3 regions of the Rhizobium sp. N621 genome follow, and region 2 is predicted to be linked to each of the others. Evidence: predicted binding sites of a transcription regulator. Region 2 holds the regulator's gene; each other region holds the start of a gene.

Region 1 (4,500 bases), 1.5 Mb from region 2:
GTTTCCAGCATGTCGTCGGCCAGACGCTGCAGCTCGGCGTCGACCCGCTCGATCGGCTTGGACAGCTGGCGGAGAAGGGGATCGGGAAGAATGATGAGTGGCTTGATGGTCATGGGCGTTCCCATAACCCATCTTTTCCCACTATGGAATTATCCGGCGGGCGGGGAAGACGCTTTTTTCCATCCCCGCCCGGAATTTCGCCATATTCGCCTCATGCCGCCCGGCGGGTGGCGGCGACGGAACGGCCTTCCGGCCGGGCGCGGAAGCGGCGCAGCAGCTCGATCAGCTGGTCCACCTCGTCCTTGAGGCGGCCGGTTTCCGCCGACGTGCGCTCGACCATGCCGGAATTCTGCTGGGTGATCTCGCCCATGCTGCGGATCGCCACACTGACCTCGTTGACGCCGGTCGCCTGATCGCGGGCGGCAGCGGCGATATCGGCGACGAAGCGGTTGATGATGTCGATGCGGCCGATCATGTCGTTCAGCGCCTCGCCGGTGCTGGAGACGATGCCGACACCCTCATTAACCTGGGTCGAGCTCTGCGAGATCAGGTTCTTGATCTCCTTGGCGGCTTCGGCCGTGCGCTGGGCCAGCTGGCGCACTTCCTGGGCGACGACGGCAAAGCCCTTGCCGGCATCACCAGCGCGCGCTGCCTCGACGCCGGCGTTCAGCGCCAGCAGATTGGTCTGGAAGGCGATCTCGTCGATGACGCCGATGATCTTGGAAATCTCCGTCGAGGATTTTTCGATGCCGGCCATCGCCGAGACGGCGCTGGTGACGAGTTCACCCGAATTCTTCGCCTTCTGCTGCGTCTCGCGTACGGCATCCGAAGCCTTCTCGGCATTGGCGGCGGTCTGGCCGACGCTGACGGAAAGCTGCTGCAGGGCAGCCGAACTCTCCTCGACACCCGCCGCCTGCTGGGCAGTGCGCAACGCCAGGTCATTGGTCGCATTGGAGATGACGTCGGCGCCGTTCATGATATGGCCCGACGTGTCGCGCACCGATGCGAAGGACTGGCGAAGAGCCTTGACGGCACGATTGTAATCCTCGGCCATCTGCCGGAAATTGCCCGGCAGGTCGGATGGCAGGGTGGCCTCGAGATCCCCGCTCGACAGCGCCTCCAGACCGCGGCGCAGCTGCTCCAGCGCCATCGTCTGATCAGCCTCGGCTTGGGCGCGCTGCTCTTCCAGAGCCTGACGCTTGGCTTCAAGCGTCTCGAGATAGACCGAGATGGAATAATCCATGTCGAGCATGCCCGCCTTGATGACCGCCGACAGCTTCTCGGCGAGCAGTTTACCCTGCTGGCGCGCGAAGACCGACGGCCACTGCTTCTCCATGATGCCCTTGACGAGCTCGGACATGACGATGGCATAGCCGCCGATATACCAGCGCGGCTCCAGCCCGATGCGGGCATGCGTGCGGCCGACGCCAGTCACGCCCTCGACGTAGCGCTCGTCAAACGTACCGCTTGCAAGATTGGCCCAATGATCCTGCTGCCGCTTCTTGGCATGGCCGACATGGCTCTTGTCCGTGAAGAAGCTCGAGACAGCGGGAGTCCTGGCGATCTTGGCGTAGAATTTATCGAGGGCGCCGCCGATCAGCTCGGCAATCAGAGGGCGCAGCTCCCGCATCGACTTGCGCGCCGCCTCGTCCAGTTCGATGAAATCGAGACGCTGCTTGAGCGCGCTGTCGGTCTGCTGGGATGTCATGGGTATCTCTGTATTTGGCGCGACGGCGCGGGAGGGAATTCTGCGCCACAGCTTTTGGCGAATATGGTTGAGCAATCGTTAAATCCGGCCGCGATTTTCCGCGTTGGCCGGCAAGGCGCGGCGGCCTCTTGAGATATTGAGGATCGCCGATTTCGTTCACGTTTTGATCTATATCTTGCCGCATCTTCTGTTATGGTTGCGCCATGACCGTCACTTCCGAATCGCTCGCAGCTTCCGTCGCCTCTATCAGCCCGGCCATGCCGGCGCTGGCCGGCGGCGTTCTTGCCGCCATCATCCTGCTGGTGATCGTCCTTTCTCTGCGCTCCGCCGGCCTTCGCCGCGAACAGGCGGAGGAGGCAGATCTGCGCGCCAGGGAAAGTGCGATGCGCATGGCCGAGCTTTTGAAGATCCAGGCCGAGATGCAGGGCCGCATCACGGCCATGGCCGAGGTTTTCGGCGCGCGGCAAAGCGAACTCAATCAGTCGATCAATCAACGCCTCGACGGCATGTCGCAGCGCATGAGCTCGACGATCACCGAGCAGACCAAATCGACGCATGAGAATCTGCAGCGGCTGCAGGAGCGGCTGGCGGTCATCGATGCGGCGCAGAACAATATCCAGACGCTCGCCAAGGACGTCGTCGGACTGCAGGCGATTCTCTCGAACAAGCAGACGCGCGGCGCCTTCGGCCAGTCGCGGATGGAGACGATCGTCGCGGACGGCCTGCCGATGGGCGCTTATGCCTTCCAGCAGACGCTTTCGAACGGCTCGCGGCCGGATTGCACGATCCACATGCCGAACGGCGCGCCGCCGCTCGTCATCGATGCGAAGTTCCCGCTCGAAGCCTGGAACGCCATCCGCGACGCCGGCAGCCCCGAGGCCACCAAGATCGCCGGCCAGCAGTTCCGCCGCGACATGGAGATCCATATCCGGGATATTTCGGAGAAATATCTGATTCAGGGGGAAACCCAGGAGACGGCCTTTCTCTTCGTGCCGTCAGAGTCGATTTTCGCGGAGATCCACGAGAACTTCGAGGCCCTGGTGCAGAAGGCGCACCGGGCGCGCATCGTCATCGTCTCGCCATCCCTGCTGATGCTGTCGATCCAGGTCATCCAGGCGGTGCTGAAAGACCAGCGCATGCGGGCGCAGGCGCATCTGATCCAGGGCGAGGTGGCGCTGCTGATGGACGATCTCAGCCGCCTCGACGAGCGGGTGCGCAAGCTGCAGGGCCATTTCGCCCTGGCGCAGAAAGATATCGACATGGTGGTCACGTCGGCCGACAAGCTCACCAGGCGCGGCGCCAAGATCGAAGCGCTGGAATTCGAGGCAGGCGGCGACGCCAAGCCCGCCCGCCACGACGAGACTCCGGCCAAATCCGTGGAAAGCCGTACCGGCCTTCTCAAGCTTCGGGTGGTTGACGAGGAGTGATCGCTTCGGGCAGTGTCTCGCCCCATGAAATAGCAGGAGCATGATGTCATTCGCATGCTCCAAAAGACGGGACAGCCTGATGATCACAGTTTTCGGATCCATCAACATGGATCTCATCGCCACGACCGAGCGACTGCCAAAGCCCGGCGAGACGGTGGCCGGCAACGGTTTTGCCACGGCCGCCGGCGGCAAGGGCGCCAACCAGGCGCTGGCAGCCCGTCGCGCCGGCCGCTATGTGCACATGGCCGGCGCCGTCGGCAAGGATGCTTTTGCCGCCGATGCTCTCGCCCTGCTCGATGAGGCCGGAACCGACCTCTCCCTCGTCAAGCATGTCGACGGCCCCACAGGCACGGCGCTGATCCTCGTCGGCGGCGACGGCGAGAACATGATCGCCGTGGTTCCGGGCGCCAACGGCTTGGTCACGCCTGCGGATGCGGAAATCGCGATCGGCCGCATGAACGAAGGCGACATGCTGATGTTGCAGCTCGAGGTGCCTGTCGCGGCCGTCGAACGCGCGCTCTCGGCCGCGCGCGCCAAGGGCATCACCAGCATCCTCAACCTCGCCCCCTTGATCCCCGATGCACCGCGTCTCGGTCGCCTGGCCGATATCGTCATTGCCAATGAGACCGAGTTCGAGCGGCTCGCCGGACAGAACGGCATGGACACGCAAGAGCGCGAGGCAGCGCTTGTCCGCCTGCATCAGGAGACCGGCCAGACGCTGATCGTGACGCTCGGCGGTGACGGCGTCATCGCCATCCGCGACGGGGTCATTTCACGGGCGCAAGGGTTGGCGATCGATCCTGTCGACACGGTCGGAGCGGGAGACACCTTCTGCGGCTATTTCGCCGCCAGCCTCGATGACGGCGTGGATTTTCCGACGGCGCTGCGCCGCGCGGCGGTCGCCGGTTCACTCGCATGCCTCAAATCAGGCGCGCAACCGTCGATTCCTTTGAGCGAGGAAGTCGCAGACAGAATATAGGCTGGCCTCCTTGCGAAAGGTGGCCGGACCTCCCTTCGATTTTGAGGGGATTTCTGCGGCTTTCCTCATATAAACCCCTAAAGTTTCACTCAAATTTAAGAGGTCTCCGGCGATCTTCCCAGTGATCGCCGGGTCTTCGCGCTTGCGGATCCGCGGCTCATGCGGCTGCTCCATGACGGAGCCATGCCTTCGCTCCTGTGCCGAAGAATGCCCCTTCGGCGCATCCTTGCCCGAGGACCCCATGTTCATCTTTCGCATGAAATCGCTTGCGGCGAAGCTTATCGTCATCACCGGCATCGCCATCGCGCTTGTTCTCATCGTTTCGAATTTCTTCCTCATCGGCCAGACCCGGGATCGCGTCCAGACGCTGACGATGGATCAGGCCA
Region 2 (4,500 bases):
CGAATTCGCGCTGACCGCCCGAGGATTCGCCCTGCCCGCCCGGCTGGGCGACGGAGTGGGTCGCATCGAAAATGACGGGCGCGCCCATCGCCGCCATGATCGGCAGCGAGCGCATGTCGGAAACCAGCGTATTGTAGCCGAAGGAGGCGCCGCGCTCGCACAGCAGCACGTTCGGATTGCCGCTGGCATTGAGCTTCTTCAGGACGTTCTTCATATCCCAAGGGGCGAGGAACTGGCCCTTCTTGACATTGACGGCGCGGCCGGTCCTGGCGGCTGCGATCAGAAGGTCGGTCTGACGGCAGAGGAAGGCCGGGATCTGCAGGACATCGGCCACCTTGGCCACCTCGGCGCATTGCTCGGCCGTATGGACGTCGGTTATGACGGGAAAACCGAATTCCTTCTTGAGGTCGGCAAAGACCTCCATGCCTTTCTCCAGGCCGATGCCGCGCTCTGCCGAGAGCGAGGTGCGGTTCGCCTTGTCGAAGGAGCTCTTGTAGACAAGGCCTATGCCGAGCTTGCCGCAAAGCTCCTTCAGCGTGCCGGCGACCATAAAGGCGTGATCGCGGCTCTCCATCTGACATGGGCCGGCAATCAGCGACAGGCGGGCGGTATTGGAAAAGGTGACCTGGCCTTCGCCTTCGCCGATCCTGACTTCGGAATTCGTGTCGGTGCTCATCGTTTTTCCTCGAAGGCGAAGAGCGCACCCTGCCCGGGCGTGGGCTTCACCAGAATGCGGTTGTTCTTGCGCGTGTAGGTCACCCCGTTAGCAGCCAAATGCGCTTCTGTCACGGCAAGATCGGCGACAGTGAAGAGGATTGCCCGGCCGCGCAGGCCACGATCGGCGGAGGAGACGACAAGCTCGAAATAGGCCTCCAGCCCTTCCGGCGTCATCAGGCTGATCTTCGCATTCGATGCCGCGATATTCACGCCGAAACCGGTTTTCTCCGCCGCCGCCTGCCCTATCGCAAGTCCGACGAAAGCGGCGAATGCCGCCGGGTCCGGCGCACAAAGCGCGATCTCGGCAATACCGATCACGCCATTGGCATGCGTCTCCAGCGCGGCGCGATCTGTCGGGAACGAATTGATGCGCTGGCAGGTAAAGAGAAAGAAATCGGGGGCGCGCAAATCAGCTGCAAAGGCCAGCTTGAAGCTGCCGACGCTCTCCGAACCATCCGGCATCCGCATCGGCCGGCTGAATTGCAACATCTCACCGGCGCTCGCGCCGTTGCCGACGAAGCGCTTATGATCGACGCCGGCATCCTCGCTGAGGAAGGCCAGCGCAGAAAGTCCCTCCTCGCCGCAGCGGAAACGAAAGGCGCGATTGCGGGCAATGAAGACATTGCCCTGGCGGGCCGCTGCCTCGCTCTCCTCGATGCTCGCAACGCCAAGCGGCTCCAGATAGGTCTTGTCGGCGAAAAAGACGCAGGCATTCTCCGTTCCGAAGGGATGGCGCGCATCAGCGGCGACGGTGAAACCGAGCTTGCCGAGCCTTTCACGCGCCAGATCGATATTGACCACGGGCAGCACGACATGATCCAGCGGGTGTGATTTGGCGGAATGCGCGTTCATGAATATCCCTCCTGAAACCGGCAAGAGATGTGCGACAGCACCTCGCTCAATGCAAGACATGTGCACCAATCCGGCGAATGAAAATAAAAATCTCGACGAGTTGCCACGAAGTTTTACGGAAATTTAGCTACTTGCGGAACACATATGGAACATATAGTGTCTGTTCTGGATTTGTTTCAATCACGGGGTCTGACGTCGATGCTCACGCGCAAACAACAGGAGCTTCTCCTTTTCATTCATGAGCGCATGAAGGAATCCGGCGTCCCTCCCTCTTTCGACGAAATGAAGGATGCCCTGGATCTCGCCTCGAAATCCGGAATCCACCGGCTGATCACGGCGCTCGAGGAGCGCGGCTTCATTCGCCGCCTACCGAATCGCGCCCGGGCGCTTGAAGTGATCAAACTTCCGGAGGCCTATAACCCCAGCCTTCAACAGCGCCGCGGTTTTTCGCCGAGCGTCATCGAGGGCAGCCTCGGCAAGCCCCAGCCGGTCGCCGCCCCCGCTGCGCCAAAGCCGGTCGCCGACAATGGCAACTCCATCTCCGTGCCGGTCATGGGACGTATCGCCGCCGGCGTTCCGATCTCGGCGATCCAGAACAACACCCACGACATCGTCGTTCCCGCGGATATGCTCGGCTCCGGTGAGCACTATGCGCTGGAGGTCAAGGGCGATTCGATGATCGATGCCGGCATCTTCGACGGCGATACCGTGATCATCCGCAACGGCAGCACCGCAAGTCCCGGCGATATCGTCGTTGCCCTCGTCGACGACGAGGAAGCAACGCTGAAGCGTTTCCGCCGCAAGGGTGCCTCGATCGCGCTCGAGGCCGCCAACCCGGCCTACGAGACCCGCATCTTCGGACCCGACCGCGTCAAGGTGCAGGGCAAGCTCGTCGGCCTCATCCGTCGCTATCACTGACGCCGGATGGGCCGGAATCGGTAAAACGATCGTTGCGCCAATCATAGGCGCGATGGCGCATCCATGGTCGCGACAAAGCATCGAAGGCGGTGGTGACCTCCAGGTCGGCACCGGCGAAGCGCAATTCGACGGAACCGGTCCTGCGCAGCGTCTCGCCGGTGAAAAGCGTGCCGCCTGAACGGCAGCTGTCGAAGCGCAGACGGACCGAGGTCACGACGATATCGGCCGTATCGCAGGCCGGACCGAGATAGGCGGCATTGTCGATGACGGTGACGATATGGCCATTGCCGAGTCTTGATGTGCACCAGGCCTTCTTGACGCAGGAAAAGCGGTTTGCTTCACCGCCTGCTGCGGCTGCCCGCATCGCTGCGCTCGCTTCGTTCTGCTGATCGCGGGAAAGCCTGACACGGCGGTCTTCTCCTTCCGGCGGGATAGCCGGACCATCCAGCATCTTCGGCGGATCATGTGTCGGCAGGACCAGCGCTCGCTGCCACTGGTCGAAGATGAAATCCGGCGGGTTTTCACGGTTGGAAGCTATTGCCTCAGCCGCGACGACCGCAACCAGACTGCCATCCTCCGAAATCACCAGATCCGGCGGCCGGGGAAGCGGCAGAAGCAGCACGATGAGCGTCGAGATGGCGATGATCGATGTGCCGACATGGCGCAGCCGGGTGCGCAGCAGCGTCAGCAGCAGAAAGCCTGCCACCGCCACTGCGAAATACCAGGCGGGCAAGCGGCCGACGCCGATATCACCGCCCCAGCCGGACACCGTCTTGGCGACCGCAATCACCAGATCGAGGCCGAATCCCACCACCTTCCAGAGTGGAGCGTCCACACCGAAAGGCATGAGCAACATCGCCAGCAACCCGGCCGGCATGACGATGAAGGAGATGATCGGCATCGTCGCAAGGTTTGCCGGCAGGCCGTAAGCCGTCAGGCGATGAAAATGCTCGATCGAAAACAGTGCGGTGGAAAAGCCGCCGATCAGCGAGGTCAGGAAGACGCCGCCGAAGAAACCGGCGACGGCAACCACCGGCCTGATGATCGGCAGTTTCAGAAAAGCGCTTTCGCGGACACGCCTGTCCTTCCACAGCTGATAGCCCGATACCAAAGCCAATGTCGCGGCAAAGGACATCTGAAAGCTCGGTCCCAATACTTCAGAAGGTGAAATGGCGATGATGATGAGCGCAGAGAGAACGATATTGCGCAGGCTGATCGACGGCCGATCGAAGAAGACGGCAATCAGCATAATGGCCATCATGATAAAAGCGCGCTCGGCCGAAACCCCGAAACCGGAGATCAGGTAATAGGCGGTGACGGCGATGAGCGCGCCGGCGGCGGCGATCTTCTTTGTCGGATAGGCTTGGGCGACACCGGGAAAGAGACTGAGCAGCATCCGGAAACCGACGAAGAAAATGCCGGCCGACAGCGCCATGTTGAGGCCCGAGATCGCGACGATGTGGGCAAGGCCGGACTGGCGTAGCGCCTCCGTCGTCGTCTTCGAGATGGCGCGCCGTTCATCCGTCACCAGGGCAGCGGCAAAAGCGCCGGTGTCGCCGGGCAGGATCGATCTTATGCGGTCGCCGATGCTACTGCGCAGCCGGTAGAGCCATTCGAGCAGCGCGTCCGTCGACCTGTCCGCCTGCGGGCCTGCCTCCAAGTCGAGTTTCTCCGGCGCACCGTAGAAGAAACCGTTGGCGCCGATGCCGTCGAAATAGGCACCGAAGGAGAAGTCGTTGAGCGCGGGAAGTGCGGGGCCGGCCGGCGGCGTCAGCCGTGCCTTGCCGGTAATGATGTCGCCGATCTCGAAAGGCGCATCGGCGCCCCGGACGATCGCGGTGATGCGTCTCGGCGGCCGTTTCAGCTCCGGCGCCTCGGTGCCGGTGACGGCAAGAATGTAGCGCCAGCGCCCGCGGCCGTCGCCTTCCCGCCGTTCGACACGGCCGGTCACCGTCGTCGTCACGGATGAATCGAGGATCACCGTCGAAGCCCGCCAGCTCTCGAACTGAGCCG
Region 3 (4,500 bases), 1.1 Mb from region 2:
TGCCAACTCGACCTTCATCTTCGCCCTGCCCGGCTCGCCCGGCGCCTGCCGGGACGCCTGGGACGGCATACTGAAAGCACAGCTCGATTATCGCAGCGTACCGTGCAACTTCGTGGAGATCATGCCGCGCCTGGACGAGCACTTGAAACGCGGCGCACAGAAATAGACCGGCGCTGCCGTTACAGCCGCCGCGATCGCGCCGTCGAAAATCCGATTCAGACTTTTCGGGGCCGACGCGCCGGCGTTTGTCATGTGGCAATGCCCGGCAGAGCCGGCATCGAATCCCAGCTATCACCCGACAGCAAGATGCAGCTTATGCCGTGAACATCCGTGACCACGAGCGTCCAGGTGCCGCTTTTGGCGGCATAGACCTCGAGAACGGCGTTCTGGTTGACCAGCCCGACCGCGGTGAGCTTCTCACCGAAATTCCTGTCGAGGAAACTGACGACGTCGGATCGGCCTGCGCAACTGAGCATCGTCTGCGATGCTGCCGAATGCGGATGCGCGATCACCAATGTCGGCAATATGACCGCCAGCAGCCCGCAGATCATACTGCGTACGCCGTCGATCTTACCGCGTGTCATGACGCACCTCCTTTCGCCGGAAACCCGGCAGAAGAGGAGATTTGCCGACCTGTTCTGCCGTTCACCGGCATTTCACGGCATCCGTTGCGAAGCGCGGCGCTTCGGCGGCGCCATGCGCAAATTATAGCGCGAAATCCGATTGGGCGCCATCTTTGCGCGATGGCGGGACGTAATCACAAAGCGCACTTACGGCGAGACTAGCCCCTAATCCGGCTGCCGCCACCGACCGGGGTCGAGCCACGGGTCTCGACCCGTCCTTCGGACCCCCGCTTGCAGGGCGACGGGGATTTGCCGCGCCGGCTTCCTCCATCTCGACGTTGCGTTGGGCACGCCCCCTCGCCCCGTTTTTAACGGGAGAGGGTTAGAGTGATGGGCATCTCGGACAGCGTCGATGCAGGGATGGGCATTCTACCGCGCAGCGCGCGCCACCCAGGAGGGAATCAATTCACTTGAGAGCTTGCGCGGCTTCTGCCCCTTGGCGAAGTCGGAAACAGGCATACCGCTTCTGGCGGCGGCGAGCGCCAGGTTCTTCGGCATCAACAGCCCGAGCTCCAGCGGCGGCCGGGCGCGGGCGACGCGCTGGAAGAAGGGGCGCCGATAGCCGCGCGACGCGGTAAAGCGCGCCGGCGTCTTGTTCAGCGCCACGTATTCGGCGATCTCATCGATCCAGCCGGCCTGCGGCCTGGCGCCCGGCTCGACGAAGAGCAGCCATTCGCCGCGGGCGGAGCGAACGATGTCTTTGATATCCCACTGTGAATGGAAACGGCAGCCGGCGGCGTCGGCGACCCGCGAGGTGCCGTCGCGCGAGCCGTGATCAAGCACGATCACATCGCTGACGAGCCCTTCCACCGCGCCTGCCACCAATACCGATAAGGTCTGCGCCAGTTCGGATTCCTGATCCTGGCATTCGAGAACAACCGTCAACATCGATTATTCATAATGCGCCGCACAATTTTTTGCCAGCACCCTTTTGCGCATTTTGTTCTTGCATTGTTCTCATTTTGTCGATAGGAATTTAATCATCAAAACGGGTGGAGGCAACGGCTTTCCGCCGCGGGAGAATCCGATGAGAGAGCAGTCCCTGGCAGGGCAGGCCGCATTCGCGCCTGCCAATACGGCAGATATTGCCGATGCGATGATCGTGTCCTCCGGTCTCAGGGTCGAAGGCGACCGCCGGCGCGGGCGCGGAGCCGGATTGAATCCAACAGGACGGTTCGAAGCGCTGCAGCGGGAGACCTTCGACGACGGTTGGCAGACGCTGGAAGAGCTGCCGCCGTTCAAGACCGAGGTGCAGATCGAAAAGCCGCGCACCGCGATTACCCGCAACGAATCGCCGGATCTTTCCTTCGACCGCTCGATCAATCCCTATCGCGGCTGCGAGCACGGCTGCATCTATTGTTTTGCCCGGCCGACCCACGCCTATATGGGGCTTTCGGCAGGGCTCGATTTCGAAACGAAGCTCTTCGCCAAGCCCGATGCGGCGAAGCTCTTGGAGCGGGAGCTCGCCAAGCCAGGCTACAAGGTACGGGTGATCGCGATCGGCACCAATACCGACCCCTATCAGCCGATCGAGAAGGAATGGCGCATCATGCGCGGCATCCTCGAGGTGCTGAACAAGGCGAACCATCCGGTGTCGATCGTCACCAAATCGGCAATGATCCTGCGCGATCTCGATATTCTCCAGGAGATGGCCGGCAAGAACCTGGTGCGCGTCGGCATCTCGGTCACCACGCTCGACCGCAAGCTCGCCCGAGCGATGGAGCCGCGCGCCGCCACACCGCCGCGACGGCTGGAGACCATTCATGCGCTCTCGGAGGCAGGCATCCAGACTGCCGTCATGGCCGCTCCGCTGATCCCGGCGCTGAACGATCACGAATTGGAGCGCATCCTCGAATCGGCCAAGGCTGCCGGCGCGGCCGAGGCGAGTTATGTCATTCTCAGGCTGCCGCTCGAAGTCAGCCCGCTCTTTCGCGACTGGCTGCTGCAGCACTATCCCGATCGTTACCGGCACGTGATGTCTCTGGTGCGCTCGATGCGCGGCGGCAAGGATTACGACGCCGAATTCGGCAAGCGCATGAAGGGCGCCGGCCCCTATGCCTGGCAGATCGCCCGGCGTTTCGAAATGGCGGCGAAACGCTTCGAGCTGACGCGGCGCAGTGTGCCGCTGCGCGACGATCTGTTCGTGCCGCCGGATGGCAGCGGCGTACAGCTGTCGCTGCTCTGATTTTTTAAGCTTGCGCATCGGCTGCTCAGAAAAACCGCCCTGTTTTCGAGCCCCGAGCGCAATTCCCGCGGATGGCTTTGACCGCCACCATCCGCCGGACCGTCCCCGGCCGCCGCCCTGATCCGGGGACTTGCGGGAAATCGGGTTGGCGTGCGAGGTTCAGCCGCATGAAACGTCGCACGCCACCCGATTCTCCCCTGCTTTTCGACACGGTCCCTCTCGTGCCGGATTTCAAGCTCGAGCTCAAAGCCCGCAAGGCCGGCCACTGGCCGGTCGCCGGCGCCGACGAGGCAGGCCGCGGGCCGCTGGCGGGGCCTGTGGTGGCCGCTGCGGTCATCCTCGATCCGAAGCGCATCCCTGAAGGCCTCAACGATTCCAAGCAGCTCTCGGCGCAGCGACGCGAGGAACTCTTCGTGCAAATCCTGGCGACTGCGACGGTTTCCATCGCCTCTTCCAGCTCGACCCGCATCGACGAGACCGACATTCGCAAGGCGAGCCTGGACGCGATGCGCCGCGCCATCTGCAGCCTCGCCGTTCCCGCAAGCTACGTGCTGACGGATGGGCTTGATGTGCCGCCTGGCCTCGATTGCCCCGGACAGGCGGTGGTCAAGGGCGATGCCCGATCCGTCTCGATCGCCGCCGCCTCGATCGTCGCCAAGGTGACGCGCGACCGGATGATGGCAAGGGCGCATAATGTTTTTCCGGATTACGGGTTTGCCGCCCATGTCGGCTACGGCACGGCGCAGCACCGCGCCGGCATCGAGAAACATGGGCCGTGTTCGCTGCACCGGATGAGCTTTAGACCGCTGCGCAAGGGCGAGGACGGTCCTGAAATGGACGAGCTGATTTCCGAATAGCTCACCCAAAGAAAACCTGGCAATGAGAAGCCGGACTAGCACCGTAAGAGGCGCGCGAGGAAAAGAGAGGCCACGGCATGTCCTCTTCTCCCCGGCGGGGAGAAGGTGCCGGCAGGCGGATGAGGGGCCGCCGGCACACCCTCACGGAAAACCTATCCGCCACGCCAGCGGTAACGCCGCGCGCCACCGCCCTGAACACCGTCGACACAGGCTTGAACGGTCGAAACCCGCATCGGTTTCATTCGGAAAGACGGCTTCCCCGGCTCCCTCATCCGCCCTACGGGCACCGACCTGGGTCGAGCCACGTGTCTCGACCCGTCCTTCGGACCCCCGAGGGGAGAAGAGGGAATCGAGAGGGAGCGGTATGCCCTCGACCCGAGATCGAGTATTCAACAACAAAAAAGGCCGGGACATGCCCGGCCTTTTCCTCATTCTATACGCTACCGCTCAGTTGAGCCGTGTCTTGACCTGGCCAACGGCGTTGCCGAAGAGCTCGGACTGGACTTTGCCGTCGGCCTTCTTGGCGAGCACCGTTTCGGCGGCTGCGATCGCCAGATCGACGGCGGCGGAACGCACCGCCTTCATCGCATCGGCCTCGGCCTGCTTGATCTTCTGCTCGGAGAGCGCCGTGCGGTTAGCGACGAATTCTTCCGTCTTCTTCTTCGCCTCGGCGGTCAGCATCTCGGCTTCGCGCTCAGCGGCGGCAACAATATGGGCGGCCTCTGCTTCCGCTTCCTTGCGCTTACGCTGGTATTCGGCGAGCAGATGCTGGGCTTCCTCGCGCAGGCGCTTGGCTTCAGCCAGTTCGTTGCGGATCTGGTCGGCGCGGTCGTCG

Evidence for each region. The regulator LexA, encoded in region 2, represses DNA repair genes until DNA is damaged. The targets are predictions, from matches to a motif close to TGTTCNNNNTGTGTTCNG.
Region 1: the regulator LexA is predicted to act here: its motif matches at 1,862-1,879, upstream of AMK00_RS02250 (DNA recombination protein RmuC).
Region 3: the regulator LexA is predicted to act here: its motif matches at 1,565-1,582, upstream of AMK00_RS04435 (PA0069 family radical SAM protein).

Annotation. Positions count from the first base shown of each region.
Region 1 covers NZ_CP013495.1:454,856-459,355, reverse strand. The annotation lists gene def (peptide deformylase) at 1-113, opposite strand, end outside; gene AMK00_RS02255 (globin-coupled sensor protein) at 212-1,708, opposite strand; gene AMK00_RS02250 (DNA recombination protein RmuC) at 1,912-3,135, shown strand; gene AMK00_RS02245 (ribokinase) at 3,215-4,114, shown strand; gene AMK00_RS02240 (methyl-accepting chemotaxis protein) at 4,356-4,500, shown strand, end outside.
Region 2 covers NZ_CP013495.1:2,000,578-2,005,077, reverse strand. The annotation lists gene kdsA (3-deoxy-8-phosphooctulonate synthase) at 1-676, opposite strand, end outside; gene AMK00_RS09780 (VOC family protein) at 673-1,569, opposite strand; gene lexA (transcriptional repressor LexA) at 1,768-2,487, shown strand; gene AMK00_RS09770 (ComEC/Rec2 family competence protein) at 2,468-4,500, opposite strand, start outside.
Region 3 covers NZ_CP013495.1:906,413-910,912, reverse strand. The annotation lists gene moaB (molybdenum cofactor biosynthesis protein B) at 1-166, shown strand, start outside; gene AMK00_RS04445 (hypothetical protein) at 249-584, opposite strand; gene AMK00_RS04440 (glycosyltransferase family A protein) at 993-1,511, opposite strand; gene AMK00_RS04435 (PA0069 family radical SAM protein) at 1,651-2,808, shown strand; gene AMK00_RS04430 (ribonuclease HII) at 2,976-3,665, shown strand; gene AMK00_RS04425 (F0F1 ATP synthase subunit B) at 4,113-4,500, opposite strand, start outside.